2 regions of the Paenibacillus sp. NPDC057886 genome follow, and region 1 is predicted to be linked to the other one. Evidence: riboswitches for the same ligand, from Rfam matches in the RefSeq annotation. Region 1 holds a riboswitch; the other holds the start of a gene.
What was found. A riboswitch is a leader RNA that binds a small molecule or an ion and turns the genes downstream of it on or off. The one in region 1 is predicted to bind S-adenosylmethionine.

Region 1 (7,643 bases):
CACGGACTCCTTCCCCAATGGAACGGAAATTGGAAGTATCTATGGCGCAGGCGAAAACTCCAACTGGTATGTTATTTTCGAATATAACGATACCGGTCATGTCGACGACAGTGAGAAAGACGATCTGGACGCCGATGAACTGCTCGATAGCTACAAAAGAGGTACAGAAGATCAAAATGAGAAAACAACACCCGAAAATCAACTGTTTATCACTGGATGGGAGATTGAGCCCGCCTATGACAGCACCAAACATCAATTGATCTATTCTCTTGGTCTTGAGGATGCAGAGCGGGAAAAACTCGTCAATTACAATGTGAATGTACTCACCCGCGAAGGATACATCGGTGTTATCCTCGTTACGGATAGCGCCAATTTTGAAGAAAACCGCAAACAGTTTGAAAGCTCTGTGCTTAACCAACTCAACGTGATCAAAGGAAACACCTATGAAGAGTTTGATGCATCCGTAGACAAAAAATCTGAACTTGGCCTGACCAGTCTGATTCTGGGTGGAGCTGGTGTAGCTGTAGCCAAGAAAGTTGGATTATTGCTTTTGCTTAAAAAAGGATGGTTTGTCATCGTTGCCGCCATTGTTGGTGCTTTCGGATGGATTCGTCGCAAGCTGACTGGCCGCAAAAAGGATGCTGATCCGGGAGATCAGAACTCGCCATCTCCGGCTGAGGAAGCTTACCAACAGCATGCTGCTGGACAGGAGTCCACAGATTCTCACAGCCATCAAACAGACGGACGTTCGGATACTGATCCGCATAAACGTTAAAGCTTTACAATGTAAAATTCATAAGGTACTCTTACATCGAAGTACTCTTTAACATGATGAACAAAACAAAAGCCCTGCATTCTCTATAAAGAGAATGCAGGGCTTTCTTTAGTAGTTCCATAAGAAGTGGAGCCGAGTATACAATTTATTTTCAGCTTAATCGTTTAGCTTAAAACGCAGGTTCTACAGCACCTTGATAACGTTCTTTAATGAATGTTTTAACCTCTTCGGAATGCAGAGCTGCAGCCAGTTTCTGGATGGCATCTGCATCTTTGTTATCTTCACGGGATACGAGGATGTTTGCATAAGGGTTACCTTGCAGGTCCTCGATCAGCAGCGCATCCTTCTCTGGGTTCAGATTCGCTTCCAGCGCGTAGTTGGCATTGATGAATACCAGGTCTGCTTCATCCAGTTGACGAGGCATCATGGCTGCATCCAGCTCGATGATATTCAGGTTTTTCGGATTGGCTGTGATATCCTGAATGTTGGAAGTGATATTTGTGTCGTCTTTCAGCGTGATAAGTCCTTCTTTCGCAAGCAACAACAGTGCACGACCGCCGTTGGATGGGTCATTAGGAATGGCTACTTTGGCGCCGTCTTTTAACTCATCCAATGACTTGATTTTTTTGGAGTAACCAGCAAATGGCTCAACATGCACAGGTGTTACAGCAACGAGGTGAAATCCACGTTCTTTGTTCTCTGTATCCAGGTAAGGCTGGTGTTGGAAAAAGTTTGCATCCAGTTGTTTATCTTCAAGCTGTTGGTTCGGTTGAACATAATCATTGAAAGTCACAATTTGCAAGCGAATGCCTTCTGCTTCGAGTTCAGGCTTGATGCTTTCCAAAATTTCCGCATGCGGTGTAGGTGATGCTCCCACTTTCAATTCCACGGTGCGCGGTGCGCCTCCAGCATTGTCAGCGCCGCTGTCGGAATCCTTGTTGTTTCCGCAAGCCGCAAGAACCGCAATCAGCATAATGCTAAGTAGAGCAAAAGACCATTTTTTCATGTGTAAAACCCCTTCTCCAATAAATTTGTTTTGCATTTTGCACCAAATCGATACCGAATCAGGCAAATGCTATATATGTGTTATTTCCTGGTGAACCATTTAACCAAACGATCGCCAGCCATCTGAAGCACTTGCACCAGAATGATCATAAATACAACGGATATAATCATAATTTCATTCTGATATCGATAGTATCCATAATTAATTGCCAATGTTCCCAGACCTCCACCACCAACCATCCCCGCCATCGCCGTGTAGGAAACGAGGGTAACGATTGTAATGGTAATCCCGGCTAGCAGACCCGGCAATGCCTCTGGCAGAAGCACACGCCTTACAATCTGTCCGGTTGAAGCTCCCATCGCCTGTGCCGCTTCAATGACGCCACGGTCCACTTCACGCAGTGTAGTTTCCACTAACCGGGCAAAGTATGGAGCTGCGGCAATGACGAGCGGTGGTATAACGCCCAGCACACCTGTAGCTGTGCCGACCAATGAACGCGTAAACGGAATGAGTGCAACAATCAGAATGATAAATGGCACTGAGCGCAGAATATTTACAATAAACGATAGTACTGTGTACACCACTTGGGACTGGATTGAAGACGACCTTGCCGTCATGAACAGCAATACGCCTAGCGGCAAACCAATGATGATCGTGAACAGACCCGATGCTCCCAGGATTTGCAGTGTTTCGATTGAAGCCTTACCGATTTCTTCCCAACGTACCGTTGAAAAATCCATTAACGAAGCACCTCCACATCAAGTCCCTGATCCACTAACTCTTTAATGGTGAGATCAATCTCATCCGACTGCCCTTCAAACCGAACGGTCAGCTGTCCATAGGGAACTTGTTTGATCGTTGAAATGGTGCCTTGCAAAATGGCGAAATCCACTCCTGTTTTACGAACCGTTCTGGACAAAATCGCCTCATATGTTTTATTGCCCAGGAAGGATATTTTCACAAGCTTAGAAGCTCCGTCCGTCTGTAATGAAACATCTGCACTCGCCAGAGCAGTTTCTTCTAACGCAATACCCACCTCGTGGTCCCGCATCATAAAGTCACGCGTAATTGCATGCTGCGGCTTGAGGAATACTTCCGTCACTGGCCCTTGCTCCACGATGCCTCCCTGATGGATAACCGCCACCTGATCACAGATATTCTGAATCACGTGCATCTCATGGGTAATTAGAACAATCGTGAGGTTGTACTTTTCATTGATATCCAGCAATAATTTTAGAATCGAATCGGTTGTCTGCGGATCAAGTGCCGATGTGGCCTCATCACACAGCAACACGTTCGGATCACTCGCCAAAGCTCTTGCAATACCTACCCTTTGCTTCTGTCCACCTGACAATTGGGCCGGATATTTATTGCTGTGGTCCTCCAGTCCAACCAATGCGAGCATTTCCTTCACTTTCCGATCAATTGCAGCCTTGGGAGTATTAACGAGCTTCAAAGGAAAAGCCACATTATCATATACCGTAGCTGAGGATAACAGATTAAAGTGTTGAAAAATCATGCCGATCTTACGCCGTTGTTGTTGCAAATCGCTTTTGTTAAGACTCGTTAAATTGATGCCATCAACCCAAACCTCGCCTGCCGTTGGACGTTCAAGCAAATTAATACATCGAATCAATGTACTCTTGCCTGCACCGGAATGGCCGATAACTCCAAATATTTCACCCTTGCGGATATTCAAATTCAGATCCGATAAGGCCGTCGTACTTTTCGAACCTTTACCGTACGTCTTGGTTAAACCTTTTAATTCAATCAAAATTACTGCTCCTTCCCACTGCCTACATGTATCTTTACCCGAATGAAAGGAAAACTCCCCTTCGTCGTACAAAAAAAGAGCCCCTTTTGCAGAAACAAAAAGGGCTCTTCACGTGAAAGATTATACCTTCTCATCTGCCAAAATCGTGCCTTGCACCATTTTGTAGGAATTAGCACCTAACATCTATAAAGTATGACACAGCTGTCATGCAGTTATAAATCGGTTGCCGGGCTTCATCGGGCCTGTCCCTCCGCCGCTCTCGATAAGAAATATTTAATTTATAAGTTCAGTAATAGTTATAATGTTAATGTCATAAATGTTAATTCCATCTAACTGTCGATCAGGAACTCATTATAATCCAAGTATTCCGATTTGTCAAAGGCAAATATTACAATTCAAATCACTTTGGCGGCTGAGCCATTCCCTGCTTATGCCACTTCTTGTTGATGTAGCCATACGCTGCTTTTAACGTCTTACATACCATGTCTACGCCCTCGCGGAGTTCCAAAAGATGCTGATCCAGGTCCTCCAGCTTTACTTTCCCTTGCAAAGTCTGGTGCAGCTGCCACAGATCATCCTGCATTTCGGAGTTCATGTAATGAATCTCCATGTTTCGTCGTTTGCGCAATTTGCTCATTGGCTCACGGTAGGAGTCCTTGATCTGGATCAGTTCGTTGGCAAGAACATAATGCAGCTTGTCATATCCGAACTGTCTTAATACGGTAAAATAAGAATAATGAGTTTTAACATTGGTTGTGTTCAGCTCAAATATTTCATTCAATACTGTACCTAACTTATCCAGAATGGCAAAACATCGGATGAAGCCATCCTTATAGAAATAGACGTAACGGGCGTACTCCGCTTTTTCTGGTATCGTCATATCATCTGTAGAGCCCGCTTTGACTTTCTGACGGAAATGGGAAGCAGCAAAACAACTTTGCTCCAGTTCATCCAGCGAGGAGATCAGTCCCTGGGTCCACACATACAGTTTACGAAAATCATGGGTAGGATCATGGTCCACATGCATCTGTCGCTGAAATAACTCAAGCGTATCCGCCATCGCCTCCATCGCTTCCTTGAGAACCCCTTCATTTTTACGCGGCTTTTCACCCAGCAACGTTCGCAGCATATATAGCCTCCTCTTTCCACTCTGCAGATCATCAAATTAATAATAATTCATCATATTAAATAAAATCGGAATCAGAGTACACGTATGACCGCTGCTTACAATAGGGTGCCCTGACACGCCTGACATCAAACAAAGTTCACCTGTCCAATGATGTACATCATCGGATGGTGAACTTCACTGGATTCATCCCCCCTGAACGACAATAATTCGGATAAATTAGAACCGGTTAACGGTCCGATGCAACTTGTACACCAGGAAACTCATATACGTTAATACACCGAACAAAATGGCAATATCAAGCATATGCGCCAACGCCACGAACATATACACTTCCGGACGGTTCATCGTGAGCATCAGTCCAAAACCAATAACCACTTGCAACAAAACCAGTACAACAGAAATGACTCCTAGCGCTCTTAATTCCGTGTTATCCGGATGTTTGCGATACGCAAAATGACCGAGAATTGCAATGACGATTACTAATGAAACAGCCGCCACCCGGTGAGCAAAAGCAACAGCTACGCCTCCCGAGAGCTCAGGAATAATCTGCCCGTTACAGAGGGGAAAGCCTGAACAGCCTCCAGCAGAATCCGTATGGCTCACAAATGCTCCAGTATATACCACGAGGTACGTATAGATCGTGGAAAACCACACCAAATTTCGGAACCCTTTGCTGACTCGCGGATATCGATTCAGTCGTTCCAATCCACCATGGCGAGCTTCCTGCCGAATACCAAGCGCCATCATCAAGGAGCTGGCAAAAGCGATTAAGGCAAATCCGAAATGCAGTGCCATGACTGCAGAAGATTGGGAGAATACGACGGCAAAAGCCCCCATGATTCCCTGGACAATAACAAATATCAGCGTTAACAATGAAAACAATTGCAGATCACACCGTGATTTACCAAACCGTAAAAATGCTACAAAAGAGGCTATGGACAAAAGCCCTGCCAGTGCGCTGACGGCGCGATGGGAAAATTCAATAAGTGAGGCAACAGTGTGTGCAGGCACAAGTTTTCCGTTACATAAAGGCCATTCCGCGCCGCAGCCGAGGCCCGATTCCGTTCGGGTTACAACGCCTCCGCCAAATGTGGCCAGAAACATGACAAGACAGGTTAATACAGTTAACCATTTAAACAAGGTTAAGTGCTTCAATTTTTTTCTCACCCGCTGTTGGTTTAAGATGGCGAAGAACTTCATCCTCCGCTTGATTCGGTACTTTGACACTTATTTCACAACTAAATTCATTATACCGGATAAATGTGTCATTGACGTTGCGCTTTGTGACAAAATGTTAACGTCTGTCGAAAAGTTGAACCTCTATTTATCAAGGCTATGTACGTCAATTAGTTTCCCCGAAAAATGTTAAAAATACAAACGCCACTTCCCTATTTCAAGAGAAATGGCGTTCCTTTAATTATAACCTTTTACATGGTGAACCTGTCATGCTTTATTTATGAATCGTGTTATATACCTCAACTGCTCGCTGCAGAAATTGCTCAATCTCTTCTCTCGACTTGCGCAGTTTGTTCACGTAACGAACGAGTTCCCGGCCATCCGAGTAAGCTACAAAGCTGGGGATACCCAGAATATTTTGCTCTTCGCTCACTGTACCCACCTGATCTACATCGACCTCAATCAACGTCAGTTCACGTGCAAACTTCTCTTCAACTTCAGGCATAAACGGATCGATGTACTTGCAATCACCACACCAATCTGCCTTAAATACAGCTACAGTCAAACGCGGAGATTGGATTGCCACATCAAATTCCGGTTTCGATGTAATCTTTTCCATTACAACATCTTCCTTTCTATACCTTGTCTATCCTCTAAGTGAAGCAAATTGCGGAGTGGAAGTCAAATATTCGGCGCATACTGAGATTAACAACTTCTTAAACTAAAATCATAATCAGAATAACAGGAAAGGAGGTCATGTCATGACTTCCGCTAAAACGGATTCCTCCGAGTCTGCCCATCACGGGTCGCTATTGCAAATGGTTCGATCCATCCCAGGTGCGGCCCGGGAAGTGTGGAGGGGTAAACAAGCGGCTTGGCAGGCCTCTGCACAGCTTCGCCATCCCTTGCGTGATATGGCTTGGGACTCTGACATGGCTGCAACCTTACAAGCTGAGGTGGAACGCCTATTGCCTGGAAACGAGAGTGCTTTTGCCCGAAATCCGCTCAGTGCACTGGTCTGTGAAGAGGATTGCATTATTCTGGAAGAGATCCAAACATTAACGCAGGAAAACAACCGGAGTAACATCACTCGCACAGCAGCATACCTGGAATGTTACGAACAGTATCCTGAGCTTCACTGGGCCCTGCTTGCCCATATGGTATCCCGCAACGGCGGATATCACATGACCGATCTTCAGAGTGACCTTATGCACAATCTGCAAAATCAAACAGACCGTGAGCACATGTATCGACTACTGGAGCGATGCAATGCCCTCATTTTCCAGGACGCCTATCCCCAGCTTCTGTTGTATATGAACAGCCGCCGGATCGGCCGGAGCTGTTTTCATTTGTTGTCCCATTTTCATGTATCGGCATTCATGACACCGTTCTGGGAACGATTTTGGCTGGAGCGATGCAGCTCGCTGCTTAGTGTGGCGTTAATTATTAATGAGCAGAACTATATCGAGAGCCGGGTCGTGCAGCATCCCTATTTTCAAAAACAAGTGCTGTCCAAACCCGCATTCCATCTGCATAATCTGGTTGGGCTGAATCATATCGTGTTTCCACTTGGAAGGGAAAAAGGTCTTGCAGGCCGGGTTATTGAACATTTTGGCAAGCTGGATGAGCGGATTATGTTTGGCAAAGGTTTATATGCGATGCTGTTTGGAGTGGAACAAGTTTTCACACAAGTATTGGAGTTTGCGCGCTCGGTTCCCCACCGTGGCTCACGTGCCGAATACTGGCCCGGTCTGTTCACCGCAAATGAAGATGAAGCCGGGGA
Region 2 (7,643 bases), on a different contig from region 1:
GTCCAGCCTTGGTGGACAGCATAAACGAGCTGCGTGGCAAACTGCGTAGGGCTTCTCCAAGCACGATTTCGGCTTTCGTTAATCCATAATAGGGCGAAACATCTATATAATTCATCCCTGCATCTACAGCGGCGTGAACCGTACGAACACCCTCACCTCGGTCAATATCACGAAATACCGAACCTAGAGAGGATGCTCCAAAGCTCAATACAGGAACTTCCAGTCCCGTCTTTCCAAGTTTTCTTGTTTTCATCGGCCTGCCCCTTCCCAGCATGTCTGCTTACGTGCCCTTTTATTGTAACAGTTCATTTTCAATATAAAATATCGCCAAATGCGTAATATGTACTGTTTGATGATCTGTGAATAAATAATCGCTTGGTGTGAAGAAAAACTAAAAAGTCCGCCGATTACCCTTATAAAGAGTAATCAACGGACTTCGTATTCAACGGACTTCGTATTCAAACTGACTAAATGATCTTATCGATTCAATTCATCAGCGTGATGTACTATAAAATAAATATTAGTTCTGCATTACAAAATCTTGTTGAATGGCATTCTCTTCATCGAACGTCCGCAGGATGTCATATCTTGTGTTACGCTGTGCCGGAATATAACCGGACTCCCGAATCAGTTGCGTAATCGAACCAATGTTGACTTTGTACGTTGCGCCTGCAGCAGATACCACGTTCTCTTCAATCATGGTGCTACCAAAGTCGTTGCAGCCAAATTCGAGTGATTTTTTGCCGACTTCAGGTCCCATCGTTACCCATGAGGATTGAATGTTTTTGATGTTGTCCAATACCAGTCGACTGATCGCTACCGTCTTCAGGTACTCTTCTGGCGTCTGACGCTCCAGCTTCAGGTTCGTATTATCCGGTTGGAATGTCCAAGGAATGAACGCCAGGAATCCTTCGGAATCATACTTGTTCGCAATGCACTCATCCTGAGCTTCACGTACACGAAGCAGATGCAGTGCGCGCTCTTCCATCGTTTCACCAAGGCCGATAACCATCGTTGCCGTTGTGTTCATACCGATACGGTGAGCTGTCTGCATAACGTCCATCCAATCGCGCCATGAACCTTTCAGACGGCTAATTTTGCGGCGTGTACGGTCATCCAGGATTTCGGCACCACCACCAGGCAGGGAATCCAGTCCCGCTTCGTGAATTGCACGTACAACCTCTTCCAGAGTAAGACCGTCGGACACTTCGACCATTTTCATAATTTCAGCTGGCGAGAAGGAGTGCATCGTAATGTTAGGGAAACGCTCCTTGATCGCTTTGAGCAGGTCGGTGTAATAGCTAAACGGCAGATTCGGATTCGTTCCACCTTGCATCAGAATCTCGGTACCATTCACGTCTTCGGTTTCTTTGATTTTCTGGAAAATGACTTCATCGGGAAGTACATACCCTTCGTCAGAGCCAGGTCTGCGGTAGAAAGCACAAAAACGGCAGTACACATCACACACGTTCGTGTAGTTGACGTTACGCCCAATAACAAATGTTCTGTATGGTTCGGGGTGCATGCGTTTTACAATCACATTGGCGGCGGCCCCGATTTTGTCTACTTCATTTGATTCAAACAGCTGAATCGTGTCTTCCAAGTCCAAACGTTCGCCCCGAAGGGCTTTATCTAAGATACGGTCTACCGTACTCATCGTAAAAAAGCCTCCCTCATGAAGAGAAAATATAATCACGATCCGTCCCAACTTGCTCATATAGATGAAAGTTTTGGTGGCAACATCGCATTTCTGTACTCCACATATCGTAACACAGGTTACATGTGAAAAAAAGCACCTTATGAGCAGGTGCTTTAAAAATTAATAAAAATGTTTACATATGCCATCTATTTGATTTCTTTTTCAGCGGGCTTTAACACCCGTGTTTCAATACAGCCAACTCTACGAATCCTGAAGTGCCTGATCCAGATCGGCAATCAGGTCATCGATGTCTTCCAGACCAACCGAGAAGCGCAGTAATCCGTCAGTTATACCTCGATCACGGCGAACCTCAGCCGGCATAGCCGCATGAGACATCATCGCAGGATAAGACAAGATACTTTCAACCGCACCCAAACTCACGGCAACAATCGGCAATTTCACACGGTTAAGTACTGCCTTGGCCCGATCTCCTGAACCTACGTCAAACGATACAACAGCGCCGTATCCGCTTGACTGACGTTCGTGAGCTTCACGGCCGGGATGATCCAGCAGCCCCGGATAAAATACAGCTGTAATATCACTGCGTCCACTAAGCCAAGCTGCCAGCTTGGCTGTGCTCTGTTCACTGTGTGCCATGCGGGCACCCAAGGTTTTCATACCGCGCATCAGAAGCCAGGATTCCTGCGCACCGAGCACGGTTCCAAGTCCATTCTGCAATTGTTTTAGCTGTCTTCCCAATGACTCCGTACGAGCAACGGCTAAACCTGCCAGCACATCACTGTGGCCGCCAAGAAACTTGGTCGCACTATGTACGACAATATCCACCCCGAGCTCAATCGGACGTTGGTAATAAGGCGTCATGAAGGTGTTATCGAGAATGGAGATTAGCTCATGTTCTTGTGCCCAAGAGGTGACAGCAGAAATATCCGTGATCCGAAGTGTCGGGTTGGATGGTGTTTCCATATAAACTGCCTTCGTGTTCGGTTTGAGTGCTGCCTTCACTTCCTCAATATTGGTCATATCCACAAAGGTAGTCTCAATCTGCATCCGGCTTAGAATGGAAGTAAGCAGTCGATACGTTCCTCCATATACATCTTCCGTCACAATCATGTGATCTCCTGCCGAGAACATCATGAACACACTGGAGATGGCAGCCATGCCTGAGGAATAGGCAAATCCGCGTGCTCCACCTTCCAATAATGTAATGTAATCTTCCAATGCCTGACGAGTCGGATTACCCGAACGACTATAATCATGTTGAGGTGGATTAAAAATATCAAAATGATGGAATGTGGAGGCCTGGTAAATTGGTACACTGGAAGCCCCGGTGGTTTTATCGATTTCGTCACCGAAATGCAGCAGCTTGGTATCGAACTTCAGGTCAGAATGAACATTCCGTTCATGATTGTTGGCATTATTGTTTTGCTCACTCATGATGCGTTCCCCCCTTCTATCTCCTGCTGTGCAGCTGTGAGTGCATTGCCCAGATCGTTAATCAGATCATCGGCATGCTCGATTCCTACAGAGAAGCGCAACAGACGATCATCTACACCTACAGCGTCACGAATTTCAATCGGAATATCGGCATGGGTCTGTACCGCAGGATAAGTCATCAATGACTCTACACCCCCGAGGCTCTCCGCAAAAGCAATCAGTTTGATGTGACGAAGCAACGGTTCAACATAACGAGCATCCTTTACTTTGAAAGAGAAAATGCCTGTATTTCCACTGGATTGTTTATTCTGTATTTCAAATCCGGGATGATCCGACAAACCAGGGTGATACACTTCATTAACGGCTGGGTGCTCCAAAAGGTACTTGGCAATCGTCAAAGCATTATACTCATGCCGCTCCATGCGAAGAGCGAGTGTCTTCATGCCTTTCATCAGCTGATAGGAGTCGCTTGGAGACAACACTGCTCCAATGGAATTGTGCAGAAATGCCATTTCGGCCGACAATTCTTCCCCTTTGGTAATAATCAATCCAGCAAGTACATCATTATGACCACCCAGATACTTCGTGGCACTATGGATGATGATATCAGCACCGAGTTCAATTGGACGCTGGAAGAACGGAGTCAGTAGTGTATTATCCACAATGGTCAGCAAGTTATGGCTCTTGGCCCAAGAGCAGACCGCTTCCACATCCGTAATCATCATTAGTGGATTAGTTGGTGTCTCAATAAATACCGCTTTTGTATTCGGCTGACGAATACTCTCCAGAGCTGCCAGGTCATTGGTATCGACGTAACTTGCCGTCACACCAAATCGAGACAGGATGCGTTCAAGCAAACGATACGTTCCGCCGTACAGATCCAGCGATACAATCAGATGATCCCCTTGTCCGAATAAAGCAAAAATCGTTTGCAAAGCAGCCATGCCGGAGCTACAGGCAAACCCTGCATCACCGGATTCCAACGCTGCCGCTGCTTCTTCCAACACTTTACGGGTTGGATTGGTCGTCCGAATATAATCAAATCCCGTGCTTTGTCCAAGCTTCGGGTGTCGAAACGCAGTGGATTGATAGATCGGAAAATTAATGGCGCCCGTTACCGGTTCATTGACAGACCCAATTTGGGCCAATCGGCTTTCGATTTTCAACTTGTTGTCTTCCATTGCAGCATCCTCCTGTAATGTCGATTAGATTTGCGGACCAATATCGTAAGGTGTCTCTTGATACACATAGTAATTGAGCCAATTAGAGAATAATAAGTTTGCATGGGCCCGCCAAGTGGCCGGGGGAACACGGGAAGGATCGTCGTTCGGGAAATAATGTCTAGGCAGCGCAATGTCCATGCCTTTAGCTGCATCCCGGTCATATTCCCATTTCAATGAAAGCGGGTCATATTCGGCATGTCCGGTTGCAAAAATCTGTTTGCCGTCTTTGGTAGCAACCAGGAAAATACCTGCTTCCTCTGATTCAGCCAATATTTCAAGATTATCATTTTTTTCAATATCTTCACGTCGCACTTCCGTATGGCGGGAATGCGGGACGTTGAATACTTCATCGAATCCGCGCAGCAACTGCACATTGGATCTGTTGATCGTATGTGAGAATACGCCAAAACATTTTTCATCCAGCGGAACTTTGGGAACTCCGAAATGATGGTATAAACCCGCTTGGGAAGCCCAACATATATGCATGGTCGAAGTCACATTGGTTTTGGTCCATTCGAAGATCTCCTGGATTTCTTTCCAATAGTTCACGTCTTCAAAGTCCATTTGCTCTACAGGAGCGCCTGTAATGATCATGCCGTCAAAACGGCGGTGTTCGATCTCATCAAAGGTTTTGTAGAACAAGTCCAAATATTCCTGGGAAGTGTTCTTGGACGTATGAGACTTCGGATGAACCAGAACGATATCTACCTGAATGGGTGTGTTACCCACCAGACGAAGCAATTGAGTTTCTGTCGTTTCCTTTGTGGGCATCAGGTTTAATATAGCGATACGTAGTGGACGAATGTCCTGCTGATAAGCAGATGTCTCGTCCATGACAAAGATGTTCTCTCCTGCGAGTACTTCCTTGGCAGGCAGTGTGTCTGGAATTTTGATTGGCATGGTGGTTCTAACTCCTCCTTGTGCATAAATAGATGCAGCCACTGCGGGTGCGATAATTCGCATCCCTACAGTTATAGGCTGCCATGAGCTTGCCTGGCGCTGAATTGCAACCACATTGCTGGCGGCAAGCTCAAGTTCCTTAGCGAAAATCACTGCTGAGAAGTCGGTGCATATAACAAAGACCTTCCTCGGATTCCGAGAAAGGTCATATGTAAATAGATATGCGCCTCTCTCATCTCTCAGTTACAACAGTGTCACTTGGACACTTGGTCGCTGCAAGAATTAGCACCGTGCGGTATACCGCCGGTTGCCGGGTTTCATCGGGCCAGTCCCTCCACCTACTCTTGATAAGATTTCGCTTTATTCAATTGTAAAAACTAGTGTGGTTCACCTTTTACTTTAAGACATTAATCCCCTCACGTCAAGGTGTAGTTCAATGTCTGTTCCTCGGGATCGGAACCGTTCATCATCCGTTGTCATACACTGCTCCAGGGCGCGAAATCGACACATTTTTGCGCTTGAAAGGACCCTGTACCAGCGGTATACTAGACAAGTGTTGTAAACCCTTATGTGAGAGGTGACATATTCAATGGATGGCGACCCGAGGCCTGACTGGCAGCCGAATTCCGACAAACTGCATAGAGAATTGATATCAGCATGCCGGCAGCGGGACGTTACTTCCGTTTGATTATAAAGCGAACGCAGTCCTGACTTCCAGGCTCCGCTGCCGACCGGCTGATCTGTTCTTTTTGCGCCCATATTGATGAAATCCGCCCATTTGGCGGGTGCAGAAGGAGTAGATGAACAATGAAAATCCGGTTGGTAAATAACGGTGTATTTATTCCGGTGGATGACATTCAGCAGGCGCTGACTCCACCAGCGGAGGGGTTTTACTGGATTGATGCGGACGTAGACGATTTGGCGGTACTTCAACCGCTGTTCATGATGCATGATCTGGCCGTGGAAGACTGTTTGAGTGACGAAGAACAACGTCCGAAGATTGAAATTTATGAGAGCCATTATTTTATTGTTATTAATAGCATTCGTTTCGATGATGAAGAGATTTTTTTACGTGCCGTCAACTTGTTCCTTGGCAGACACTTTATTATCAGTGTTACCAAACAGAAAGTCAGCGAATTGCGGACATTGAAACCGATCCTGTGGGAACAGGAAATCAGTACGCCGGATAAGCTGCTGTATCTGCTGGTTGACTTGATTGTTGATAATTATTTCACCGTCGGTGACCGAATTGAAGCGCGCATCGAGAAGCTTGAAGAAGACATCCTGATGCATACCAAGAAATCTCATCTGAATGAGATTATCGGGCTGCGCAGTGAGATTTTATGGCTGAAGAAAGTGCTGGGGCCTCAGAAAGAGGTCATTAACACACTCAATAAAAAAGATCTGCGTCTTATTGATGATCAACTGCAGAAGTATTTCAGTGACATTTATGAGAATGCTGTGAAAATATCCGAAACTTTTGAGACTTATCGCGACTTGATGGGGAACTTGCGAGAAGCTTACCAATCCAGTATCGCCAACCGGGCGAATGAGATCATGCGTGTGTTCACCGCCATTACCACGGTGTTCATGCCGCTGACCGTTATCACGGGCATCTATGGGATGAACTTTACGAACATGCCTGAGCTGGACTGGAAGTATGGTTATTTTGTGGTCATTGGCCTGATGGTTACACTGGGCCTGAGCATGTTCTTTATTTTCCGCAAAAAAGATTGGGTTTGAAATAGAAAAGACGAAGCGCTCCACATCTGGAGAAACGCCTCGTCTTTTTTTATTTTTATCTATTTTAGAATGAATATCTGCTGATCTATCCCAATTCTAGCCTGCATTCTGCTCTGTCTCTGTGTGACGACGGAACCGAATTCGTATCATGCGAAGTCTTTCGTAGACCTGCTCCAGATTGCTCCCGCCAGGCTTCTCTTCTCCATACACCTTATGTAACACAGGCTTCAGAAACGTATCTCCCAGCTCCTCGTAGGCGCTCCATACCGCCTCTTGCTCCTCATCGGGCATAACAGCAAGCTCAGCATCGAGAAGACAATCTGTGTCATACCCCTCCAAATCCAGTGTCTCCAACAGCTCAATCAGCTCCCGCCGGGACAATCCGGAACGATTCACGATTTCCTCGAGCGTATACCCTTCCTTCATGCCTTCGAGAACCTGCTTGCGTGTGGTAAATCTGTCTAGCTCCTGCTTGTATTTCTGCTCTCTCTGTTTGTACAGCCAGCTCTCATACTCTTGTTCCTTTAGAGCCGTGTTCACCCAATCTAACGGAAAAGATGTGGGACGTTCCAGTCCATTCGTAAGCTCCAGCCATTCAGCTCCGTACTCGGAAGCCTTGCTCTCTCCTACGCCAGGCAGTTGCATCAATTCATCAATGGTTTGTGGAACAAATGCACTGATCA

Region 2: linked by a shared signal. The riboswitch ahead of metA (homoserine O-acetyltransferase MetA) and the one ahead of ACFVQB_RS25905 (methionine ABC transporter ATP-binding protein) in region 1 are both predicted to bind S-adenosylmethionine.

The regions. Positions count from the first base shown of each region.
Region 1 is NZ_JBHVMZ010000008.1:266,234-273,876, forward strand. Features, by position in the region: gene ACFVQB_RS25890 (DUF2167 domain-containing protein) at 1-775, shown strand, start outside; gene ACFVQB_RS25895 (MetQ/NlpA family ABC transporter substrate-binding protein) at 945-1,781, opposite strand; gene ACFVQB_RS25900 (methionine ABC transporter permease) at 1,862-2,521, opposite strand; gene ACFVQB_RS25905 (methionine ABC transporter ATP-binding protein) at 2,521-3,555, opposite strand; SAM riboswitch class I at 3,683-3,824, opposite strand; gene ACFVQB_RS25910 (Cthe_2314 family HEPN domain-containing protein) at 3,956-4,684, opposite strand; gene ACFVQB_RS25915 (COX15/CtaA family protein) at 4,901-5,884, opposite strand; gene ACFVQB_RS25920 (thioredoxin family protein) at 6,135-6,479, opposite strand; gene ACFVQB_RS25925 (DUF2515 family protein) at 6,622-7,643, shown strand, end outside.
Region 2 is NZ_JBHVMZ010000009.1:45,353-52,995, forward strand. Features, by position in the region: gene ACFVQB_RS26510 (aldo/keto reductase) at 1-253, opposite strand, end outside; gene mqnC (cyclic dehypoxanthinyl futalosine synthase) at 521-1,657, opposite strand; gene ACFVQB_RS26520 (trans-sulfuration enzyme family protein) at 1,901-3,094, opposite strand; gene ACFVQB_RS26525 (aminotransferase class I/II-fold pyridoxal phosphate-dependent enzyme) at 3,091-4,275, opposite strand; gene metA (homoserine O-acetyltransferase MetA) at 4,300-5,217, opposite strand; SAM riboswitch class I at 5,447-5,571, opposite strand; gene corA (magnesium/cobalt transporter CorA) at 6,025-6,960, shown strand; gene ACFVQB_RS26540 (HRDC domain-containing protein) at 7,057-7,643, opposite strand, start outside.